2 linked regions of the Thiorhodovibrio frisius genome follow. The protein of the gene in region 1 interacts with the protein of each later gene in a pairwise test. Links are inferred from orthologs where the notes say so. Each region holds a gene or a part of one and is shown in the gene's direction. Other genes may lie near its edges.

The links. The genes of interacting proteins can lie anywhere in the genome.
Region 2: the proteins of pheT (region 1) and secD interact in binary tests that used the Escherichia coli proteins (3 or more experiments, as listed by UniProt). The link is inferred for Thiorhodovibrio frisius from one-to-one orthologs.

What each region holds. Positions count from the first base shown.
Region 1 is NZ_CP121471.1:2,227,650-2,233,272, reverse strand. What follows is about bases 1-2,999. They hold pheT (phenylalanine--tRNA ligase subunit beta), read left to right. Parts: upstream 1-308; coding sequence 309-2,690; downstream 2,691-2,999. Other genes in these bases: Thiofri_RS10460 (MerR family transcriptional regulator), read left to right, coding at 2,975-2,999; ihfA (integration host factor subunit alpha), read left to right, coding at 2,695-2,991; pheS (phenylalanine--tRNA ligase subunit alpha), read left to right, coding at 1-246. Outside these bases: more of Thiofri_RS10460, read left to right, coding at 3,000-3,358; Thiofri_RS10455 (hypothetical protein), read right to left, coding at 3,432-4,181; Thiofri_RS10450 (hypothetical protein), read right to left, coding at 4,202-5,221.
Region 2 is NZ_CP121471.1:1,055,146-1,058,120, forward strand. What follows is about bases 31-2,975. They hold secD (protein translocase subunit SecD), read left to right. Parts: upstream 31-547; coding sequence 548-2,404; downstream 2,405-2,975. Other genes in these bases: yajC (preprotein translocase subunit YajC), read left to right, coding at 53-385; secF (protein translocase subunit SecF), read left to right, coding at 2,609-2,975. UniProt on the Escherichia coli protein: Part of the Sec protein translocase complex. Interacts with the SecYEG preprotein conducting channel. SecDF uses the proton motive force (PMF) to complete protein translocation after the ATP-dependent function of SecA.

The sequences.
Region 1 (5,623 bases):
GACGTCCAGTGCGTCAAGTGTGGCGGCAGTGGTTGTCGTATCTGCAAGCAGAGCGGCTGGCTTGAAGTCTTGGGCTGCGGCATGATCCACCCGGAGGTGTTCCGCCATGTTGGCATCGATACCGAGCGCTTCCAGGGCTATGCCTTTGGCATGGGGGTAGAGCGCCTAGCCATGCTGCGTTATGGCGTAGACGATTTGCGGCTGTTCTTCGAGAACGATCTGCGCTTTCTGGCGCAGTTTCGTTGAGCGACCCCAATGATTCAGCTCCCACCAGCCACCCACTCAATTCTTAACACAAGACAAACACCATGCGACTGAGCGAAGCCTGGCTGCGCGAATGGGTCGACCCACCCATCGATACCCAAACGCTGACTGATCAACTCAGCATGGCCGGACTTGAGGTCGATGCGCTTGCGCCCGTAGCGGGTGAATTTACCGGTGTGGTCATCGGCCGGGTGCTCAGCGTCGACCCGCATCCGGACGCCGCCAAACTGCGCCTGTGCCAGGTAGATGCCGGTCAGGGCGCCCCGCTACAAATCATCTGTGGCGCGGCCAATGTCGCCGCCGGGCAGCAGGTGCCTGTCGCGGTGATTGGCGCCCGCCTGCCGGGCGATTTCAAAATCAAAAAAGCCAAACTGCGCGGAGTCGAATCCTTCGGCATGATCTGCTCGGCTTCCGAACTCGGCCTGGCGGAATCTTCCGAGGGCATCCTGGTGCTGCCGGAGCATGCCCCGGTGGGCGACGACTTCCGTGCCTGGATGGGCTTGGATGATCATTCCATCGAGCTGGATCTAACGCCCGACCGCGGCGACTGCCTGAGCCTGGCCGGCGTGGCGCGTGAGGTCGGCGTCATCAACCGCCTGCCGCTCTCAGGTCCTACATTTGACCCGGTCGCGCCGGCCAGCGACGAGCGCTGGCCGCTTGAGATCAGTGCCACCGACGCCTGCCCGCACTATGTCTGTCGCCTGGTGCGCGACATCGACTCCAAGGCCCAGACCCCACTGTGGATGCAGGAGCGCCTGCGCCGCTGCGGTCTGCGCCCCATCAGCCCGGTGGTGGATGTCACCAACTATGTGCTGCTCGAACTCGGCCAGCCGCTGCACGCCTTCGATGCCGAGCGCCTGACCGGGGCGGTTCAGGTGCGCCTCGCGCGCGACGGCGAACCCCTGACTCTGCTGAATGACGAACAGATCAAACTCCAACCGGATACCCTGGTCATCGCTGATGACAGCGGCGCCATTGCCCTTGCCGGCGTGATGGGCGGCGCCTCCACAGCGGTCTCGGAGAGCACCCGGCACATCCTGTTTGAAAGTGCCTTTTTCACGCCCCAAGCTGTCGCCGGGCGCGCTCGCCGCTATGGGCTTCACACAGATGCCTCGCACCGTTTCGAGCGCGGCGTCGATCCCGAATTGCAGGTCCGCGCCATCGAACGCGCCACCAGCCTCTTGCTTGATATTGCCGGCGGCACACCCGGCCCGGTGGTGGCCGCGCGGAGCGAATCCGAACTGCCACAGCGCCCCTCTATCAGCCTGCGCCCTGATCGCATCCCCCGTCTGCTCGGCATCGAACTCCAGACCACCGAGGTCGAAGACATTCTGACCCGGCTCGGCTTGCAGCTTGCACCCGCAGCCGATGGCTGGCAGGTGCAGGTTCCGGGCCATCGCTTCGACCTGCGCCGCGAAGCGGACCTGATCGCCGAGCTTGGGCGCATCTACGGGTATGATCGCATCCCCCGCAGCCAGTCCCAGTCCGCCACCCGCATGAGCGCCCCGCGCGAGGCGGATTTCGACCTCGACCAGGCACGGGCGCGACTCGTCGGCAACGGCTACTTCGAAGCGGTTACCTACAGCTTTATCAGCCCCGCCCAGCAGGCGCTGATCGACCCCGAGACGCAAGCACTAGCGCTCAGCAACCCTATCTCAGCCGAACTGTCGGTGATGCGCACCAGCCTGTGGCCCGGACTGTTGCAAACCGCGCAGCAAAACCTGGCGCGCCAACAGAACCGGGTGCGCCTGTTTGAGACTGGCCTGCGCTTTCGTGTCGAAGGCGAGCAGGGACTGCTACAGGAACCCATGCTCGCCGCCCTGGGCATCGGCGATGTAATGCCAGAACAATGGGGCATGGCCGCACAGCCGGTCGATTTTCACCACATGAAAAACGACCTGCACAGCCTGCTGGCACTGACCGGCCGGGCGCCGGAGTTCAGCCTGGTGACAGGCGCGCATCCGGCCCTGCATCCTGGACAATGTGCGCGTATTGAGCGCGCCGGTGCCGAGCTCGGCTGGATCGGCATGCTACATCCGGGCGTCGCCAAAGCGCTTGACTTGCCTGATGCCACCTACCTGTTTGAACTGCGGCTTGCAGGCTTGGCTGATGGCGCCGTGCCAAACTTCTCGCCCCTGTCCAAATTTCCGTCCATCCGCCGTGATCTCGCGCTGCTGGTTGATCGCTCCACTCCATGTGCCGCAATCGAGGCCGCAGCCCGCGCCGCTGGCGGCGACTGGCTGCGCGAGGCACTGGTGTTTGATGTCTATGCCGGCGAAAAAATTGATTCAGAGCGAAAAAGCGTCGCTTTGGGATTGATTTTACAAGCATCTTCTCAGACACTTACAGATCAGGACGTGGAGACGACAGTCACGCGCGTGCTAAACCGGCTAAAACAAGATCTGGGCGCCAGATTAAGGAGTTAACTCAGTGGCACTCACCAAGGCCGACATGGCGGATTACCTTTACGAAGAACTTGGTCTCAACAAGCGCGAGGCCAAGGATGTCGTGGAGATGTTTTTCGAGGAAATCCGCAGCGCCCTTGAGCGCGGAGAGCAGGTAAAGTTATCCGGTTTCGGCAACTTTGACCTGCGCGAAAAAAAGGAACGCCCGGGTCGCAACCCCAAAACGGGCGAGGAGATTCCCATCACCGCCAGGCGCGTGGTCACCTTCCGCCCCGGACAAAAACTCAAGTCACGGGTCGAAGCCTATGTCGGAACTGAATAGCAGTAAGGACAGTAAGGAAGAGTTACCGCCGATTCCCGGCAAGCGCTACTTCACCATTGGCGAAGTGAGCGAACTCTGCGACGTCAAACCCCACGTCCTGCGCTACTGGGAGCAAGAATTCCCCCAGCTTAAACCGGTTAAGCGCCGCGGCAACAGGCGCTACTATCAGCGCCACGACGTGCTGATGGTGCGCCAGATTCGCAGCCTGCTCTACGATCATGGCTTTACCATCGGCGGTGCCCGCCAGCAGCTCTCAAGCGACACGGCCAAACAGGACGTGTCTCACAGCTCGCAAATTATCCATCAAGTGCGCCTTGAGCTTGAGGAAGTCTTGCTAACGCTCAAACGCCGCACAAGCCAAGGCTGACCCCGTCCCAAGGCTGGTACCCGTCCCAATCCGGCTAGCTGCGGGCTGCCGCGAACTCTTCAGCCAATCCCGATTATGGCCCCATGCGACAGCCCTCGCTGTCGCAACGCGCCATGAGTGCCGAGCGATTATTGCAACTCACGCGATAAACTTCATGCCCGCCGCTCTGGCTGTCGGCGCGACCACCGAGCAGTATCGCCCCGCGATCATCCACCTGACAGCCATGCCGGCGGGCGAGTTGTTCTGCCTCGTAAGACCATTGACCACGCGCAGGCGGCGGCTGATCACGGGCGGGCGCGCGCACAACAGCGTGGGTGGGTTGCGAACGCGATTCGGTTTCACGACTGCGACGCCCCCCCAGAGCTAAATCTTCCCACTGGCGACGCAGTGAAGCCAGGGCATTGTGCAAATTGGCACCATAGTCGTCGGTGACATCGCGCTGACTCTCTGCTCCAGTCCCTCGCAAACGGATCTCCGTTGCGGTCAAGGAGACGCGCACCCCGCCGGCGTCGCGCGCAAAACCGGCACGGATGCGCAGCAGCACCGGGATGGTCGCGCTGTCGCCATCCGCCGTGTTTTTCTCTTCGCGAATCGTGGTCTCGAATATCGAATAGTCAGGCGCACTCACCGCCACCTGCCACCCCTTCATCAGCGCAGCATCCAGCGCCAGCGCCTTGGCGCGCGGAATATTGGCCTGATCAAGATAGACGCTTGGAACCTCGTATGCGCGATTAGAGGATTCCGCAAGGGCGCCGGGGCCTGTCAGCATGGGCAACAGGCTCAGCAGCAATAGGCTCAGCAGAAACGGGAACGCGGACGCCATGCCGGTGAATCGCGAAGCAACTACCGCATCGCCTGGCAAATGCCGTCCTGGCATTTGACCAGCAAATTGCCGCCATTGCGGCAGCCAACTTCATGCAGCTCGAAAGAGGCGGTTTTTCGCAACAAGGCAGCGCCATTGTCGCTCAGCTCGCAGCCGCGCTGTTCGGCAAACCGCTCGGCATAGTAAGACCAGGTGCCGGCACCGGTATTGAGCACCAGCATCGGGTTTGATGCACTGCTTTGGGTGTCAGCGCCGATGCGTGCCGAGGGCGCCATCGCAGCGCTGGTTCCCCCCGCAACCGACCGGACCGGACCCGGGTCCGACGCTGGCGCCTCTGAAGGAACAACATCCGCAGCGACCTGGGCGGTGGTTTCGACCGGAGCCGAAGAGGCCGCAATGGCAGCAGCCGCGCTAGGGCTGGTGATGTCATCCGGGGCGGGCGCTGCCGGCGCTTCTGGCACCGGCGCAGGCGAGGCAAGACGGTGCTCAGTGGCCAGCCAGGCGCTTTGCAGGGCGCTTAAGGAAACGGCCAGATCCTGCTCGAAGTCATCGGTATATTCAATGCGCTTCTCGCTCTCGCTGCCGGGGTTTACCACCATAAAGGCGCGCAGGCCAACCTCGGTGCCAGTCTCGCGCTCAACCAAATCGGCCTCCACCTGCACCTTGGGCGCCGGCCCGCCAGGCAGCGTGCCAAGCGCGACCGCCTGCGGTGACGCAGGGGAAATGCTGCGCTCAAGAATCAACCTTTGTTGCTCAGTGTCAGATCCATCCGCCGGACCATCCGCCGGAACCAGATCCCAGCCCTTGCTGAGCGCCGCGGCCATGGCAACCGAGCGGGCCTCGTCAATGCTGGCCCCCCCCAGCAGGGTGCTGGGCAGCCCGCTGACCCCGCCAAAGCCACCAGGCCCGGTTGGGGTGGTTGCGCAGCCGCTGCCAAAGAGTACCAGGCCGATCAGTAGCAAGGCCGGCAGCGCAGCCGGGCCTCGCCGACACCCGCGCACAGCATCTGCTGCGATGCGCGCATTGCCACGCCCCGGCATGAGCCTCTGCGTTGAGAAAAAACAAACCAAACAAACAGCCATATTAATGCCAACCTCTACCCATACCAGCCGCGAATGCTAGCACAATACAGCCCAATTCCCCTATTGGTCAGCACCAAACGCCAATTGGTGCGGGTTGGCGAGCTGCCACTGGGATTTGTAGATAACACTCAGATCGCCAACGGACACAAGCTCCTCGAGGATCTGTGACTCCGGTCTGTGCTGGCACAAGCCGAGGTACTTGCAACACGGCAGTTTCAGGCTCAACCAGCAGTCCCCCGCCATGGTCGTAGCCAGCTCCCCTTGCTGGCACGCAACGATCTCAGCGACCGCTCTGCACCATCTGCCGAGTAACTGAGGATTGCGAATCTTCATTGCAAACCCAAGGCTAATCCCTAGAAT
Region 2 (2,975 bases), 1.2 Mb from region 1 along the record:
AGTCGCGGGCTGATTTTTTGCTAACCGGCGCAAGAGTCGGGGAGAGGTCTAGATGAACTTTTTCATTTCCGATGCCATGGCCCAGGCTGAAGGGGCGGCGGGTCCGGCTGATTCCTTTCTTGGTCTACTCTTTCCTATCGGCCTGATCATTATTCTCTACTTTTTAATGATTCGCCCGCAGATCAAGCGCCAAAAGGAGCACAAGGCGCTGGTGGATGGGCTGAGCAAGGGGGATGAGGTGATTACCATGGGTGGAGTGGCCGGTCGTATTGTCGATATCGGTGACAATTTCGCCCAGTTGGAGGTCGCCGATGGGGTGACCATTAAAATCCGCCGCGCGTCGGTGGAGGCCGTGTTGCCCAAGGGTTCACTAAAGGAACTCTAGCATCATCTGCGCGCTGGCGTTTGGCGGTGGCGTGCTGATTTGGTGCATGAACGAACGAAAGGCGAGTGGGTCGTTGGGGTCGGTCCGGAGACGGACTGACTCTGCATCGCCCCTCAGCCGCCTTCTCATTCTACTACTATCCCCAATTGCAACAATTCTGCAATGAATCATTATCCGCTGTGGAAAAATCTGCTGATTCTGGGTGTCGTCCTGGTCGGGCTGGTGCTCGCGCTGCCCAATTTGTTCTCTCAGGACCCCTCGATCGAAATTACCGCCGAGCGTGGTGTCGAACTCAATGATGGCAGCATCGCCGAGATTCGCGCAGTGTTCGAGAATGCCGACGTCCCGGTAAAGGGCATCGAGCCGCTCGACGGCGACCGGCTGCTTGCGCGCTTTCGCACTTCCGGCGAGCAGTTGCGCGCGCTTGAGGTGATGGAGACCACTCTGGCCGACCGTTACCGTAGCGCACTAACACTCTCGCCTGATCTGCCGGGTTGGCTCGATGCGATGGGCTTGCAGCCGATGTTCCTTGGGCTTGATTTGCGCGGCGGTATTCATGTGCTGATCGATGTTGACATGGATGCGGCGGTATCGCAGGCGCTGGAGCGCTACACCGGCGACATCCGCACCGAATTGCGTAAGGCCAAAATTCGTTATCTCACGGTGCTGCGCGAGGGCGACCGAGTGGAGGTGCGCTTTAAGGATGCAGAGACCCGCGATGCGGCGGCCCAGCGGATTCGCCGTGAGTTTCCAAATCTGACAGTCGAGACGGCTGAACGCGATGGGGACTTCTATGTGACCAATAGCCTGCCGCCGGCCCAGCGCGAGGAAGTCAAGCGCTTCGCCATGCAGCAGAACATTACCACGCTGCGTAATCGAGTCAATGCGCTAGGTGTGGCTGAGCCGATTATCCAGCGTCAGGGCGAGCGGCGTATCGTGGTGCAATTGCCCGGCGCGCAGGATCCAGGTCGGCTGAAGGATCTGCTCGGCGCCACCGCGACGCTTGAGTATCGCTTGGTTGATACCGAGCATAGCGTCCAAGATGCGATTGATGGGCGAGTGCCGGTGGGTGCGGCTCTGTATAAAGAACGCAACGGACAGCCCATCTTGCTCAAGCGGCGGGTGATTGTGACCGGCGATCAGATTACTGATGCCTCGGCCGGCTTTGACCAGCAGTCGGGCTCGCCAGCGGTCTTTGTGAGCCTTGATGGACCCGGCGCGCGGCGCATGCGCAATGTGACGACCGAGAATGTCGGCAAGCCGATGGCGGTGGTCTTTATCGAAAATCGCACCCTCACGCGCATGGTCGATGGCGAGCCGGTGAAGACGCGCGAGCGCACTGAGGAGGTCATCAGCGTAGCCAATATCCTGGAGCCCTTTGGCCGGCGCTTCCAGACCACTGGTCTCGATAGCAGCGATGAGGCGGCCAATCTGGCCCTGCTGCTGCGCGCCGGCGCTCTGGCTGCGCCCATTGAGATCGTTGAGGAGCGTACCGTGGGTCCGAGCCTGGGGCAGGACAACATCGACCAAGGCTTCCTGTCGGTGCTCATTGGCCTGCTCGCGGTGGTGGTCTTTATGGCAGTCTACTATCGCCTGTTTGGCTTGGTGGCCGATTTGGTGCTGGTAGTCAATCTGGTGATGATCGTTGCCGTGCTCTCGCTCTTGCAGGCGACCCTGACCTTGCCGGGCATTGCCGGCATCGTGCTGACCGTGGGTATGGCGGTGGATGCGAACGTGCTTATTTTTGAGCGCATTCGGGAGGAGATTCGCAATGGCAGCTCCCCCCAGGCCAGCATTCATGCGGGCTATAATAAAGCCCTGTCGACCATTGTCGATGCCAATGTGACAACGCTGATTGCCGCCGTGGTGCTCTTTAGCTTTGGTACCGGGCCGATCAAAGGCTTTGCGGTGACGCTGTTCATTGGCATTGTTACTTCCATGTTTACGGCCATTCTGGGCTCGCGCGCGCTGATCAACCTGATCTACGGCGGGCGGCGGGTAAAGACGCTGGCTATTTAACTCCCAGCGTACATGAACCTTCGGCTTGTTTTGGACCGGGCAGCGGTCACGGGGGACGTCGTAAACCCTTCCATGGGGACTTCCCGGCGGCATCCCTGATCCGACTAAGGGCCGCCGAGACCCCCGTGACCGCTGCCCGGCCCAAAACCAAAAACGTATTTGTTACAGCTAAACTTATTTCGAACGCGCACGGCGGAGAACAGCATGGCGCACACCCAACTGATCAAAGAACTCAATATCGATTTTGTCGGTAAGAACCGGATTGCGGTGATTGCATCCAGCGTGCTGATGGTGGTGTTTTTGTTGTCGATTCTGGTGCGCGGCTTTAATTTTGGCCTTGATTTCACGGGCGGTACCGTGATCGAAGTGGGCTACGAACAGCCGGCGGAGCTGGCGGCCGTCACCCAGGCATTGGTCGATGAGGGCTTTAGCGATGCCGTGGTGCAGTATTTCGGCTCGCGCCACGATGTGCTCATCCGTCTCGCGCCGCGCGATGATGAAGAGTCTAGCGCCGAGTTCAGTGACCAGGTGTTTCGCACGCTGAGTGCCCAGTCAGAGGGGGCGGTGGAGC